2 linked regions of the Flammeovirga yaeyamensis genome follow. Each later gene encodes a partner of the first gene's protein in a complex. Links are inferred from orthologs where the notes say so. Each region holds a gene or a part of one and is shown on either strand. Other genes may lie near its edges. The genes, in order: scpB and KMW28_RS19425.

Region 1 (8,153 bases):
TTGGATGAGGTGAAAATTGTCGATTCAAGAGAAAGTGATATTAGAACAAAGGCTGGAGCTGTTTATGTTAAAGGTGAAGATCTTCAAGAAATACCTGTAGGCTTTGGTGAATTCACTCAACAATTAGTAGCTAGTGGTGCATTAGGTATTGCTTCTAATAATGAGCTTTCTTCTGATTATTCTGTTAGAGGAGGTAGTTTTGATGAAAACCTTGTTTATGTAAATAACATAGAAATATACAGACCTTTTATTGCTCGTGCAGGTCAACAAGAAGGACTCAGCTTTGTCAATTCTAGAATGGTAGATAACATTGAATTTTCTTCAGGTGGTTGGGAAAGTAAATATGGAGATAAGTTATCAAGTTCATTAAATATTCAATACAAAAAGCCGATGAGCTTTGAAGGAGTATTGGAAGCATCCTTACTAGGCGGAAGTTTAACTGTTGGCGGAGCGTCAAAAAATAAGAAACATACAGGTATTGTTAGTGCAAGATATAAATCGACAGAATACCTATTAAATACATTACAAACAGAAGGTGAGTATCGTCCCCGATTTGGTGATGTCCAATCGTATTTCAGTTTTGATTTATCTGGAAAAGAAAAAAAAGGAAAAACTTATCTAGATGCAATTTTATCGTATGCATCAAATAGATATAGTGTTTTTCCAACTACTCGATCATCAAATTTTCAAACAGGAGAAGGTGTAAGTAACTTAACTATTGCTTTTGAAGGGAAAGAACAATTAGATTATGATACTTTCCAAGGTGGCTTAAAATTGATTCATAACTTCAATGAAAATTTCACTTCAAATATTATCACTTCTGCCCTAGTTACTCAAGAAAGAGAAAGAAGTAATTTAGAAAACGCCTACCGTATTTGTGATACTCAAGATTTTAATAGTATTAATGATTGTTCTACTGAACAAGGCATTGGTGGAGGTTATCAATATTCTCGAAATTCGTTAAAGGCAAATGTTTTTATTGTTGAGAATAGAAATGAGTGGGATCATTCTAACCAACTTCATTCTGAATTTGGAGTTCAAATGAAAGTGGAGGACATAGATGACCAATTGTCTGAGTATCAATTTCAAGATTCTGCAGGATATGTTATTGATGTAAATAATGTACTTAGTGCAAATAATAACATTACCTCTCAGAGATATTCAGGGTATTATCAAACTACCTATTTTTCCCCTAATGATAAACACAAAATGACTTTGGGTGTTCGTGGAACGTATTGGACGATTAATAATGAATTTAATTTTTCACCACGTTTCCAATATTCCTTTAAACCAGAATGGGAAAAAGATGTCGTTTTCAATTTTGCTTCGGGTGTGTATTATCAACCTCCTTTCTACAGAGAAATGAGAAGACCTGATGGTACTTTAAATCTAGATCTAAAGGCACAAGGATCCTTACATTTTATAGGAGGAATAAATTATAATTTCGAACAATGGGGACGTCCATTTAAATTGATATCTGAAGTCTATTACAAGCATTTATGGAATGTTGTACCATACAATGTCGATAATATAAGAATTCGATATTCAGGTGAAAATGAGGGTGTAGCCTATGCTGCAGGTATTGACACCAGAATTAGTGGAGAGTTTATTCCTGGCACCCAATCTTGGGTAGCACTGAGTATAATGCAAACGAAAGAGAAAATTGAGGGTGACCCTCGTGGGTTTATAAGGAGACCAACGGATCAAAGAGTTACTCTTGCTATGTTTTTCCAAGACCATTTACCGAATAATCCAACTATGAGAATGAATCTACGTTTCTTATTTGGTTCTGGTTTGCCGTTTGGACCTCCAGATCAACCTGAATTTAGAAATGCATTTAGTGGAGGTAATGAATACATGAGATTAGATTTGGGTTTCAATAAGATTATAGCATTGAATAAAAAATCGAATAACCCAAGTGAAGAGTTTATGAAAAACCTTCAGATTGGATTAGAAATACTAAATGTTTTGGGAAATAATAATGTAATTTCTCACACTTGGGTAAAAACATATGATGGAAAACAGTATGCAGTTCCAAATACTTTGTCCCAAAGATTTTTCAATGTAAAAATGATTTTGCAACTTTAGAGAAAGAAATATAAAGATTATGCAGGAGAGTGATTTAGTTAGACCTAAAGTGGGTAGATTTTGTAGAACAGAGATTGCATTTCTTGGTACGTCTCCAGGGATTGTTAAAGAATTAGTTTTTAGACTAATTGAGAATCTTTCTGACAATTGGAATTTAGGTTATATTGATTGTGACCATCAAAGTTCCGAAATGGAGAAGGAATTAGGTATTGATTCCTCTAAGGCACTATCGCATAAAGCACGTGTTGAAATAATTGATAAAATTACTTTTTCAAGAGCTGATTTTAGAAAAGCTTTCAGTGTACCTGAGAGACATGTGTTATTAAATGATATTGATGCTGCATTTATCAATGGCAACCACTTTAAAGCTTCTAAACAAATTCTTATAATAGATAAAGATAAAACACCTACTCTACATCGTAAAATTAACCGATTAAGTAATGTTTTATGTGTTGTATTAGCAGAAGGAGCATCAAAAGAGGATATCCCTCCGATATTATATGAGAGAATACATAATATTGAGCATAAGCCAATATTTGAAATAGGAAACACAGTTGGTATTAGTCAATTTATTGAGATAGTATTAAGACAAGATACTGGAAATTTAAATGGCTTATTGCTTGCTGGAGGCCGTTCTAAAAGAATGGGTGGTAAGGACAAAGCAAAGATAAATTATCATGGTAAAGAGCAGCGTTTCCATATGAAGGAAATTCTTTCTAAGTATACCTCAAAAGCATTTATGTCTTGTCGACCACAACAATTGAAGGATTTTTCGGATCAAGAGAATCTCCTACCCGATTCTTTTATTAATTTAGGTCCTTTCGGAGCATTATTATCTGCATTTAGACAAAATCCAAATTGCGCATGGATGACTGTAGCCATTGACTTACCTTTTGTAGATGATAAAACTATTATGCATTTGATTGAACAAAGGGATCCTTCTAAGTTAGCTACACTTTACAAGTCTAAGGATACTGGAGCTCCTCAGCCATTATTAGGTATTTGGGAACCAAGGAGTTATCTTAGACTCCTTCAATCACTGGCCTTCGGAAAAAACTCTTTGAGGGAGATTTTAGAAGATGCCAATATCAAATTAATCGAACCATTATCAGACCATACTCTAAGTGAAGTAGATACCATGGATGAGTTAGATATTGCGATAAAACAACTAAGTCAACAAAATTCAATTTAATTTTTTGCTGATAATTTTTAGTTTTGTACTAGTAAATTAAAAAAGAAGTCTTGAACAAAGTAAGATTAGAAATACTAGGGCTATCAGCTAGCCATACTTCCCACGGTTCTTTCGCACTAGTATTAGGCGAAAAACACGGAAATAGAAGATTACCTATAATTATTGGTATGTTTGAAGCACAAGCTATTGCATTAGAAATAGAAAAAATTTCTTCAAACAGACCTATGACCCATGATTTATTTAAAAGCTTTGCATTAAAACTTGGAGCAAGCATTAATCATATACAAATTTCGAATTTAAAGGAAGGTGTATTTTATGCTGATATTCATGTAATTACTGCAGAAGGCGAAGAAATAATATTAGATGCAAGGCCTTCAGATGCTGTGGCCATAGGAATACGTTTTAACGCTCCTATTTATGCATATGAGAATATTATGGGCGAAGCAGGAATTCAAGTTGAAGAACTTGAACAAGATGAAGTAGAACATGCTGATGACATCGAAGATGATGACGATGATTTGGATATTGAAGACTTTGAAGGGCTAGATGATGAGGAAGAGGAAGTTAGTTTAGAGGCTGATGACGAGGATAATGATAGCGGATACGCACATTTAAGTATAGATCAACTGAACTCTTTACTACAAAAAGCAATTGATAACGAAGATTACATGAAAGCAGCTAATATACGTGATGAAATCACTAAAAGAAGCTAAATATTAAATCCCACAAATGTGGGATTTTTTTATAATGTACTAGTTGCTTCTTCATTGGTTGTTCCAGAAGAATCTTCTAAATCTTCTTCTTTAAATTCTTTAGGAGATGGTAAATCTTTTAAGTTTGAAATGCCAAAATACTCTAGGAATTTATCTGTAGTTCCATATAGCATAGGCCTACCTATAGCATCGGATTTACCTTTCATTTTTATTAGTTCTTTCCCTAATAGCTTTTTCATGGCATAATCACAGCCGACTCCCCTTATTTTTTCAATTTCCCCTTTGGTAATAGGTTGTCTATAAGCAATAATAGATAAGGTTTCTAGTGCTGAACGTGACAATCTTTTTTTAGACCTATTTTTAAGTAAAGCATTCACTACATTACTAAATTTTTGTTTAGTCATGAAACAGTACCCTTCACCACTTTGAACCAATTCAAAAGCAAAAGCATCATCCATATATTTATTTTGCAATAATTTTATTAGATCTAATGCTTCCTCTTCTGTAATTGAAGTTTCTTCTTCTGTTATTTCTTCTACTAAAGCAATTATCTCATCAACCTGAAGTGGTTCTTCGGAAATAAAAACCATCGCCTCAATAGTATTTAATAAATCTGTTTGTTTCATAGGATAAGATGAAAAAATCTTATAAATATTCTTTAAAAGAATTATCACTAAGTTCGTAGATTTTCTATATATGATTAATATAGAAAAATAAGTCTATCTATTAACCTTGCTATTGGTAACAAGAAAAAGGCTATCTCATGTTTTACGAGACAGCCTGTTAAAATTAATTTCTTTTTAATTTAGCTTCAATGGATTGTTGAGTGTGAGGTACGGCTCTCAATCGTTCTTTTGAAATTAAATTCCCAGTGTCAACACAAACCCCGTAAGTTCCATTTTTAATACGAATCAACGCTTTTTCTAGCTGTTGTTTGTATTTCATGGCTCGAGCAGCATAATGGTTTAACTGTTCTTTTTCGAAGGCATCTGCACCATCTTCCAATGTCTTCCCTCCAGTGTGGTTAGAATCTTGTCCACTTGATACTTTTGAAATTGAAGCTTTTAAGTGGTCCAATTCTTTGTTTGTTTCTTCTAGCTTTTGGTTTAATAGGGTCTCAAACTCTACTAACTCCTCAGCCGAATATCGTAATTTTTCAACTGCCATATATTTTGAAAGCGGTTAAGGTTAGTGATGTACAAATTTAATAAAATAGAATTAGAAAAAATCGTACCAACAGAAGATATTCATCATTTTTAATCGATTATTAAAATCATTTGATTGAATTCTAATAAATATTGAATAATTTTAAGAAGTCAAATTAAATCTAATGTATGAATTTCAATCTTATAAATATTGTACGTGAAAACTTTTGGCCCAAGTTAAATAGAGAGAATGTTTATCCTTTATTTAATGAAGAAAGGGCTTTATTACCTCAAGATAAAAAAGTTATACTACAAAAAGAAATAGATTCTTTTCGAAGAGGTTTTAAAAGAAAAAGGAATTTTCTGCTCATATCTAACGTTATTCTTTATTTTTCATATAGTAGCTTATTTCCTTATACCCTTTGTTTATCACTAGGTTATATATTTATGAAGTCCCAAAATCTTAAATCTTTACCTAGTTATCTAAAGAGACATAGTCCAAAGGTGAAAGCTTTATTTGGGAATTTATATAAATATAATCAACAGCGTTCTTTAAAATATGACCCAACTACTCTATCCATTCACGATTTGCAAATTGGATTTTTGGTTGATTATAAAACTAGAACATATCAAGTGTTTGAACATTATGAACAGTCATTAGACGACCACTTTGAAGAGAAGTTCTCAATTATTGAAGCTGCTACTGATCATAATAATCAGTTTAATGAACTGATTATTTTTAAGGATAATATTAAAAGTACACCTGAGATTTATGTAGGGGTTAAGGTAAATGTTTATAGCATTAAAAATGACCTTGATACTGAGATTCGTTTAAGAGGAAAAGCTGAAAATACCTATCAGTTCTACAACACCAATTATTTCCTTGAATATTATAAGAGTGGACTGACTTATTCATTGAAAGATAAAAAGGTAATTGGGCCATTGAAAAAATGGTTTTACCTTAACGAAACAAGAGATAAATTCTTGAGTATTTATCAAATTAACTCTAAAGAATTTGAAGCTTACAATGGAGAAATAGTCAATGATGCCTACTTTACTGATATTCTACCTCGGTAATGAGTGTTAAAAAAAGTTAGCTAATTGTAAGTAACTTCAATGGCAAAAAAAATCTATTAATTTTGAAGTTATTATTCATTGAGAAGACTTATCTTTATTGCTTCATAGCAATGATATAAATATTATAAATTATATGATACTAAAAGCGGATAACCTTATTAAACATTACGGTAAGCGTACGGTAGTGAATGATGTTTCTATTAAAGTAGAACAAGGTGAAATTGTTGGTTTACTTGGACCAAATGGTGCTGGTAAAACAACGTGTTTCTATATGATTGTTGGGCTTATTAAACCAAACAATGGTCAGATACACCTTGAAGCAGAAAATATTACTAAGCTTCCTATGTATAGACGTGCTCAAAAAGGTGTTGGATATTTAGCACAAGAGCCATCTGTATTTAGAGGATTAACCGTTGAGGAAAATATTATGCTTCCTTTGGAAATGGAAAAAATTTCTAAAGCTGAGAAAAAACAAAGAGTAGATAACCTACTTGAAGAATTTTCTCTTACACATGTTAGAGACAACCTAGGTATGTCTTTATCTGGTGGTGAAAGAAGAAGAACGGAGATTGCTAGAACATTGGCTACTAATCCTTCTTTTGTATTACTAGATGAGCCATTTGCAGGTGTTGACCCTATCGCTGTAGAAGAGATTCAGCGTATTGTTTACAACTTGAAGAAGAAAAATATTGGTATCCTAATTACTGATCACAATGTTACTGAAACTTTATCAATTACTGATAGAGTATATATTTTACAGAGTGGTGTTGTATTTAGAGATGGAACTCCAGATCAATTAATTAATGATCCTGAAGTTAGAAAAGCTTATTTTGGTGAGTATGCTGAATATAAGAAAAAAGATTTTTCTGAATAAAATAAATATATTATTTTAAGGATACTCTTTGTCTAAAAAGGGTATCCTTTTTTTTTATTTTTCAACTCAAATTGAAAACCAAAATCAACTATTGATTTTTTTAATAAAATAGTTGATTTCAGGTTATAACAGTGCTCTAACCCAATAATTGTATGGAACTTTTATCTTCAGCTATACAATGGTTTACTAAGCGGAGAATGCATCAGATTGATCATTTCAAGCAATACCCCATAGATGTACAACAGCAACTTTTTAATGATTTATTATCAACTTCAAAGGACACTGAATTTGGAAAAAAATATGGTTTTTCTGACATAAGTACTTTGGAGCAATACCATCAGAATGTTCCCATTTCTACCTATGAAGATTTATTTCCTTATATAGATCGAATGATGAAAGGTGAACAGAATATTCTATGGCCAACTAAAATCACAGAATTTTCAAAATCATCTGGTACCACTAACGCTAGAAGTAAGTTTATTCCTGTTTCTAAAGAAGCCCTTGAAGATTGTCATTATAAAGCGGGAAAGGACCTATTGTCTATATATATGAATAATCACCCATCAACTATGGTGATGTTCGGTAAAAGCTTAGGAATTGGTGGCACTTATCAAAAAAATAATTTCAATTCAGGGACTATAAGTGGTGATGTTTCTGCCATTATCATGAAAAACCTTCCTTTTTGGGCAGAATTTATGAGGGCTCCGGAACTAGAGGTAGCTCTAATGGACGAATGGGAAAGTAAAATTGAAAAAATTGCGGAAACAACGATAGATAAAAATATCACAAATATAGCCGGAGTTCCGACTTGGACATTGGTTCTATTCGAGAGAATATTAGAGAAAACGGGCAAGAACTCACTTATTGAGGTATGGCCAAATCTTGAAGTTTTCTTCCATGGTGCCGTTGCTTTTGGCCCTTACCGAGAAACATTCAAGAAATTGATTGGTAAGGATGACATGAACTTTATGGATGTCTATAACGCTTCTGAAGGGTTCTTTGGTATACAAGACACTACTAATAATGATGAGTTACTTTTATTATTAGATTATGGAGTGTTCTAT
Region 2 (8,228 bases), 2.2 Mb from region 1 along the record:
CTATCTGTAATAGCTATTATTCTGGCTTTTGTCTTGGTTTTCTTTTTATCAAGTAGGCTAAGAAAAATGTTGGTAAATAAAATACTTCCCAAATATGGATTGGAAGAATCGGTAAGCTATAATATCGGGACGATATTTAGATATTCTTTTGTGAGTATTGGATGTATTATCATTTTTCAATCTTCAGGAATTAATCTTAGCTCATTATCAGTCCTAATTGGTGCACTTGGTGTAGGTATTGGTTTTGGTTTACAAACAATCGCTGATAACTTTATATCGGGTATAATCATATTATTTGAGCAACCAATTAAAGTAGGTGATATGGTTGAAATTGGTGATACTAGAGGTAAAGTGGTAGAAATCAATTCTAGATCGTCAACCATTTTAACCAATGATAATATTACGGTAATTGTTCCAAACTCTCAGTTTATATCAAATAATGTGATTAACTGGTCGCATAATGAGAAGAGAGTAAGAATAAGAATTCCAATTGGTGTATCTTATAACGAAGACCCAAAAAAAGTTAGAGAAGTCACTTTAGAAGTCCTTAATCATATTGATGGAGTGATGAAAAGTCCTGCTCCTGATTTAATGTTCGTAGAATGGGGTGATAACTCTATCAATTTTACCCTAAATGTATGGACTGTAAAATATTATTCTCAGCCAGGACATTTAAAGAGCTCCATCTATTATGCCTTGTTTGAGCGCTTTAAACATGAAGGTATTTCTATTCCTTTCCCTCAAAGAGATTTGAACTTAGGAAGCGGGTGGGAGCATTTTACAATGCCTAAGCAAAATGAAATAAGAGAAAATTAGTCTTTAATTTATATAAAGAAAAAGGCTTTCGTAGATGAAAATACACATCCACGAAAGCCTTTTTTTATTCTATTCTTTCAAAAGTAAAAGTAGCGACTGACGGATTGACCATTTCTCCATTTCCAAGTGGAGAACTTGTAATAATAGAAATGGGCTCTTGTGGTGTGGTAGGAGCATTTGGTGATGCAAAAGAAACTCCACTATCAGTGCCTGCATCATAATGCATGGGTTGTAAAGTGATTAACTCCACCCAAGCTCCTTCATTTATCAAATGGTAATTTTCGATAGCTACATACCAATCAGGGCTAGGAGCAATCATAGAAAATAAACTGATGTAGGGGTAATCCTTATCGACAGTTACCTCAAAACTAATACCACTAGAACCAGTAGAAAGACCACCTTCACTTATTAATACTGAAGCATTACCATCTTCAATTATGGAGTTTATTTCACTACTTAGGGTGCCTTTTCCACCAGTTTCGGCCATTATTTTAATACCTTCTGTAGCCAACTGCCCAACAGTTCTAAAACTAGTATCTTGATTGTGGGTCATACCAATAACACCAGAAAAGTGAGAGTTGCTAGGGTATTCGGTTGGATGACTGCTACTACTCCATGTTCCTTGGAAAGTGACTTTGTAGGTTGCTGTTTCTGAAAGCTCAGGAAGATTAGTAGGAGGAGTATCATTTTCGTTATTATCACAACCTAAAGAGAATAGGGCAATGGTAAATAGTAAGAGAAATTTCTTCATGATAAGTAGTATTTTTAATAGTTAATTAGGTGCTGAATAATGATTTATAATCACAATTTAATGATGTTTTGGTAATTAGAATGTGAAGTATTTCACATTCATAGAATTATTTAAACTGTTAAAAGTGTAAGTAAATACTTGAAAGGTCATTATTTATATAAAATTTAAATAATATAATTATTTAACATGTAAATATCTGATATTGTGTGTTTAATAGGTGTTTTTAGTTTGTTTGTCTTGGAAAAGTTAAATTGATTCTTTGTTATTGACTGTTAATTTGATGTCCGTTTTTTTAACACTAACGTTATTTGAAGAAGTAATTTTAATTATTCTTAACAAATCAATCAAATCTAATTAATCTATGAAAAAGTCAATCTATATCTTAACAACCACAGCATTTATGTTCTCATTATTTTCTTGTAATAAAGAAAATGATCCAGAGCCAGTAAAAGCAAAAATAGAAGTACCAGCAGAACAGGTTCAAGCCAAAACGGATTCTACAGAAACTAATCCAACTGTTCAGAAACCTGAAACAACCACAAGTACAGAAGAGGTGACAACAACTAAACCTTCCACTACAGATGAGACTCCTCAAGAAAATTCAGGATTAAAAGGAACGGATTCAACCCCGATCAAACCTTTTAAACAAGCACAAAAAGACTTTCTGACTTTTACTCAGAGTAAAGAATATCAGGAGTACCTAGAATCACAGAAACCTATACCTGACGGTTTCTTTATGACAGGAAATACTTACAAGTTTAAACAGCAAACTCCTAATGATGATTTCTTATCTGATGTAACCTTTTTAGTCATGTCGAAAGACTATATCAACATTAAAATCAAGTTGTTGAATTTTGATGGTACTAGCAATGACTACGGAAATGATCATTTATCATTTAAATATGATGAATCAACAAATACAATTTCGTTCCATGCTATGGGTAGAGATTACTCGGTTAATGTGAAAGAACTGAAAACACTTAAAAAATAACATCAGTTCAGGAAACTATATATAGAGTTAGTGATAGCTATATCTATATATAGTCTCCAATCTGAATGTCATAAACTGCAACAAAACTTAATACATCAGAAAACTAAATTAAACTAGAATTATCATGAAAAATTCAATCAAATTCATCGCACCACTAGCATTATTATTATCCATTTCAGCTTGTAATAAAGATAAAGATCCAGAGCCAGTAGCTCAGAAACCAAAAGTAGAAAAACCAGTTTTGGCCACAAATGATTCTACAGCTTCACAAACGCCAGATCAAACAGTAACAGAAACTCCCGAAGGAAATAAAGGAGATGAAGTTTCTGGAGTAGATACCAAGCCAGACGAAAACCAAGGTGGTTCTATTTCATCAAAAAGTTCTTTAAAAACCTTAGATAAGTTCACAAAAGAAGACGTAAGTCAACATGCTAAATTTGAAGACTATGGGTTTTCACTCCCTAAAAAAGACCAGCCAGCAGCTCAATTAAGTGAAAAAGTTCGTCCGGTAAACGATAAAGGTTTAACGGTTATACAAACTACCTCACCTGTTTCTAACAAGCAATTGGCTTCCATTCAAACGCCAGACTACCTTGTAAATAGAAAAGTAGATACTCAAATCATAAAAGAAACAACAGATAGAAGTGAAGATTTAAAAAGACCTCATAATGTGGAAATACCTTCCAACCTAGTTGGTCATACATTTAAATTTGAATACTATTTAGCATGGACTGGTGAAACAGTAGATTGTGAAATTCAATTCATTACTCCAAATACAGCAAATTATAAAGAATCAAATTATGCAAGTAGTGAAGATATGTTTGTTCGTTATAACAAAGCAGATGATTCGATTACCTATCAAATAGGTCAAGATGTTATAACTGTTCCAATTAGTGATTTACATTTCGTAAAATAGATGCCTTTTATATAAATAATTAATACCTGACTTTATTTTGATAAGGTCGGGTATTTTTTTAGGCCTATACATCCCAAAATAATCAAATAAGGAAGTAAGGGAGGTAAGAACCTTCCATCCCAATTTTCTGATGTTAAACCAACAACTAGACCTTGAAAAAGGATAAACAAAACAAATGATCTTAAAAGGAGATCCCACTTATTTATTTGTCGAATACCTAATACCGAAATAAAATAAAGAGGATAGAGGGTTACGGCAATTATCAGGTTATGTAAAGTGGAATAATATGGTTTAATATGTCCCCAAAAAAATAGGCTTTTAATAGTAAATAGTTGAATTGAGTACCATAAGTTACCAAAAGAAAATCCTATTAACTGTAAAAGTATATTCTGGTCTTTTGATATCAGAAAAGGAGAATCAATGGGTTGAATGAAATACGTGTATTTAGGGTAAATGATTTCTGCAATTAGATATCCTTCTATCATAAGCGGACCATAGAACGACATCATACGGTTTAAAATTATCAATAATAAAAGAAAGCCGATAGATGATATTCCAATTATATAGCTTCTTTTAATTTTTTTGGATTGATATAGTTCTAAGAAATAGGCAATGACAAGAGCACTTAATAATACAATACCATTAGGTCGTGTAAAAAATGTGAGTAAAAATAGGAAAGTGAATTTCCAGTACTTTTTTCGTGTGAAAAAATAAAAGGTGATTATAGAAAGTGATGTGAATAGAGACTCACTATAGATGATGTAATTCCACTCTAAAGAAATAGGGAAGAACAAATAGGCAAATGTCCCTAAAAAAGCAATTGTAGAATGATCTGAATATTTTTTAATTATCTGATATAAACAGACGCCACTGAGGAAGTTCAAAGCTAACTGTCCAACAACAATCGCTTCAATTTTTTGAGTAAATAGACGAAAGAATGTGATGAAAATACCATAAGTTAGGTACCATACGCTTCTATCGAATGTCATTTGATGATTAAGTATATCATCAGAAAGGTAGAAAAAGAAGCGAGAATCAGCACCTAATTTAGGTCCATTACTCTGCCACAATATACCATGTGTTATTAACCAAAGGATAAAAAGTAGAGGATAATGATAGGACTTTTTTTGGATAGAATTAAGCAGCTTCATCAATTCTCTTAATATCAAAATTGTTGAATCCTTCGTGTACTTCAATGGTAATTCTGTTTTGAGAAAGTAACTCTAAAACAGCTAGAAAGTTGAAAACAATGGCCACATTATTAAAATCTGCTTTAATTAAATCCATAAAACTAAACTTTTCTTTAGTTTTTAAGGTATCGATGATGCTGTCTTGTCTTTCTTCTTGAGAATAAGGATACTTTACTACCTGATGTCGAGGTGCATTTTCTTGGGCATCTAGCTTCTTTAAGGCATTTTGATAGAACTTTAGAAGGCTGAATAAGTCCACATTCTGAAGTTCGGCTTCTACTCCAATTTCTTCTTCAATATCAGAGACTTCGTTGGAGATGTTTCCTCTTTTTTCTCTATTTAGCATAGAAATTTCCCACTCTTCTAGTGTTTGAAGAACCGATTTGTACTTCATGTATTCTAAAAGGTGTTTGACTAATTCATCTCTTGGGTCGATATCATTGCCATCTTCGTCCTTTTCAACTCTTGGTAATAACATCTTTGCTTTAATACGCATTAACGTAGCCGCAACAACAATGAAATCACTCGCTAATTCAATATTAAGACGTTCCATATCTTCCATATACCCTAAAAAATCGTTGGTGATTTGTGAAATAGGAATATCATGAATGTCTAATTCATCTCTTTGAATAAAGAAAAGAAGGAGATCAAAAGGGCCCTCAAATATTTGAATTTTTATTTCGAAGCTCATTGTTATATGTTTACTCTGGTTCTACCAGATTCTTGTAGTTCAATCTTAATTACCTTACCAAACCCAAACTGAATTCGGAAGATATTTTTTAAAGGCATTTCGAGAAGGTAACATAAAATTACTCGCATTACAACACCGTGGGTTACAATAGCGATACTTTTACCTTCATCATATTGAATATTATCTTGCCAAAAATCGCATAATCTCGATTTTACGTCCATCAAAGATTCGCCATTTGGAGCCGCCTTATGATCAAAATATTTGGCCCACTCTTTTAAGTCAGCACCCAATTCGTGGAAGGTTTTCATCTCCCAATCACCATAATTAATTTCTAGCAAACGATCATCTTCAATGTGAATATCAGCAGGTAGTTTCTTTGCTAATTGTTTACACCTTTTTAGTGGACTATAAAAAATACTGGATAGTCCATCATCACCAATAGTTTGTTTTACTTCTTCGGCTTCAGCATCAAAATTTTGATCCAAATTTAAATCTGTTTGTCCATATAAAATTTTGCTTGCTTCGACATCAGGGGTAGTATGTCGAACAAGATAGATCGTCATGCTCATATAGTAAATTAGTTAGATTTCATGGCTGCTTTTAAATAACCTGCAGTAAAGCCATTTTTGGTTTTAATAATATCATCTGGAGTTCCTTCAAAGACAATGTCTCCACCGTTTTTACCTCCTTCAGGACCGATATCGATCATCCAATCGGCTGTTTTAATTACCTCCACGTTATGTTCGATAATAATGGCCGTATGTCCTTTATCAATCAATGCATTGATGGCTTTCATTAATTTATCGATGTCTTGGAAATGAAGTCCGGTCGTTGGTTCATCGAATACAAAAAGTACTCTTTCGGATTCTTTTAGTGTGCCTTTGGCTAAGAATGAAGCTAATTTTACTCTTTGTGCCTCTCCTCCAGAAAGAGTATTTGATGATTGACCCAAACGAATATAACCCAAACCAACATCAAGTAATGGTTGGAGACGCTGGATAATCTTCTTTTGGTCGGCAAAGAATTCTACCGCCTCGTCTACACTGAGTTCGAGGATGTCAGAAATACTTTTCTCCTTATATTTTACTTCAAGAATTTCATTTTTAAAACGCTTACCACCACAACTTTCGCAAGGAAGGAAGATATCCGCCATAAACTGCATCTCTATCTTGTTTGTTCCTTCACCCTGACAAGTTTCACAACGGCCTCCATCCACATTAAAAGAAAAGAAAGCAGGCTTGTAACCTCTATTGGTAGAAAGTGGTTGCTTAGAGAATAATTCCCTGATTGGATCGTATGCTTTAACGTAGGTTACAGGGTTAGAACGAGATGATTTACCAATAGGGTTTTGGTCGACAAACTCCACTTTGGTAATACTCTTGATGTTGCCATCGATTCGATCAATCTTTGCTTTTTCGTCTGTATGATTCCCCAATGCTCTGTTTAAAGCAGGAGTCAGACATTTTTTAACTAAAGTTGATTTACCACTACCAGAAACCCCCGTAATACATGTAATTACTCCCAATGGGAATTTGATATCAAGGTTTTTCAAGTTGTTTTCTTTGGCTCCTATCACTTCGATGTATTCTGACCAAGGTCTACGCTTTTCCGGTGTCGGAATAAATGATAATCCACTTAAATAACGAGTGGTATGCGATTGTTCTGGGTTTGCAATGGCTTCGTCAATACTTCCTTGGAATTGAAGTTGACCGCCATAACTACCTGCATCCGGTCCGATATCAATAATTTCGTCGGCCGCACGCATTACTTCTTCCTCGTGTTCTACTACGATAACCGTATTCCCCAATCGCTGTAATTCTTTTAGAACAACGATAAGGTTTTGTGTATCTCTTGGGTGAAGACCGATACTTGGCTCATCCAAGATATACATCGATCCTACTAATGCAGAACCTAAAGAAGTCGCTAATTTTATTCTTTGATATTCACCGCCCGATAAAGTACTTGTCAGACGGTTGAGGGTAAGGTAACCTAACCCCACTTTATTCATGTATTGCAATCTGTTCTTGATTTCTGCAAGAAGGCGATCGGCAATTTTATGCTCGTGTATGTTTAATTTGATTTTATCGAAAAAGGCACTCGATTCTTCGATAGGCATTAATACCACATCAATAATTGATTTACCATCGATTTTGACATATGAAGCATCTTTTCTAAGTCTTGAACCATGACATTCTGGGCAAACAGTTCTACCACGATATCTTGATAACATCACGCGGTATTGAATCTTATGCGTTTTAGAAGCTAAGTGATCAAAGAACTTGTTGATACCTTTAAACTTGCCTTTACCGTTCCAAAGAATATCCTTTTCATCATCAGATAATTCATTGTACGATCTAAAAATTGGGAAGCCGTTTTCGTGTGCATTATCCGTTAGAGGTTTCAACCATTTTTTCATGGTTTCCGTTCTCCAAGGCATAATCGCATCATCAATCACAGAAAGTGTTTTATCGGGAATGACTAAATCAGGATCGATACCTAAAATCTTACCGAAACCTTCACATCGTTTACAAGCACCGTAAGGGTTATTGAAACTGAAAAGGTTGACACTTGGTTCCTCGAAGATCATTCCGTCGGCTTCGAACTTATCGGAGAAGGTTGTGCTAATTTTATCTTTTCCTTTTTGGATAATTTCGATTCTACATTCGCCAACACCTTCGAATAACGCAGTTTGAATGGAGTCAGCTACTCTAAACTGATTCTCTTCATCGTCTTTTTTGACTGCGTTTCTATCAATTAGCATTTCCAAGGCTTCGAGATCTACCTTTTCACCTTTTTCTAAGCTTTCTACTAATTCTTCGATATACACCACTTGACCATCAGCAATCACTCTTGTAAAACCTTGCTGTAGTAGA

What was found.
Region 2: scpB (region 1) and KMW28_RS19425 share a complex: the UniProt entries of both Bacillus subtilis proteins name them as parts of the cohesin-like complex. The link is inferred for Flammeovirga yaeyamensis from one-to-one orthologs.

What each region holds. Positions count from the first base shown.
Region 1 is NZ_CP076132.1:2,680,789-2,688,941, reverse strand. What follows is about bases 2,822-5,619. They hold scpB (SMC-Scp complex subunit ScpB), read right to left. Parts: upstream 4,620-5,619; coding sequence 4,023-4,619; downstream 2,822-4,022. Other genes in these bases: KMW28_RS10510 (hypothetical protein), read left to right, coding at 5,586-5,619; KMW28_RS10515 (TraR/DksA family transcriptional regulator), read right to left, coding at 4,783-5,160; KMW28_RS10525 (bifunctional nuclease family protein), read left to right, coding at 3,331-3,993; KMW28_RS10530 (NTP transferase domain-containing protein), read left to right, coding at 2,822-3,280. In the rest of the region: KMW28_RS10535 (TonB-dependent receptor), read left to right, coding at 1-2,088; more of KMW28_RS10530, read left to right, coding at 2,108-2,821; more of KMW28_RS10510, read left to right, coding at 5,620-6,215; lptB (LPS export ABC transporter ATP-binding protein), read left to right, coding at 6,349-7,089; KMW28_RS10500 (GH3 auxin-responsive promoter family protein), read left to right, coding at 7,242-8,153. UniProt on the Bacillus subtilis protein: Participates in chromosomal partition during cell division. May act via the formation of a condensin-like complex containing Smc and ScpA that pull DNA away from mid-cell into both cell halves.
Region 2 is NZ_CP076132.1:4,879,357-4,887,584, reverse strand. The notes cover bases 3,484-6,356. They hold KMW28_RS19425 (segregation and condensation protein A), read right to left. Parts: upstream 5,356-6,356; coding sequence 4,612-5,355; downstream 3,484-4,611. Other genes in these bases: uvrA (excinuclease ABC subunit UvrA), read right to left, coding at 5,933-6,356; cobC (alpha-ribazole phosphatase family protein), read right to left, coding at 5,358-5,924; KMW28_RS19430 (glycosyltransferase family 39 protein), read right to left, coding at 3,507-4,625. Also shown: KMW28_RS19450 (mechanosensitive ion channel family protein), read left to right, coding at 1-816; KMW28_RS19445 (spondin domain-containing protein), read right to left, coding at 881-1,567; KMW28_RS19440 (hypothetical protein), read left to right, coding at 1,929-2,558; KMW28_RS19435 (hypothetical protein), read left to right, coding at 2,683-3,474; more of uvrA, read right to left, coding at 6,357-8,228. UniProt on the Bacillus subtilis protein: Participates in chromosomal partition during cell division. May act via the formation of a condensin-like complex containing Smc and ScpB that pull DNA away from mid-cell into both cell halves.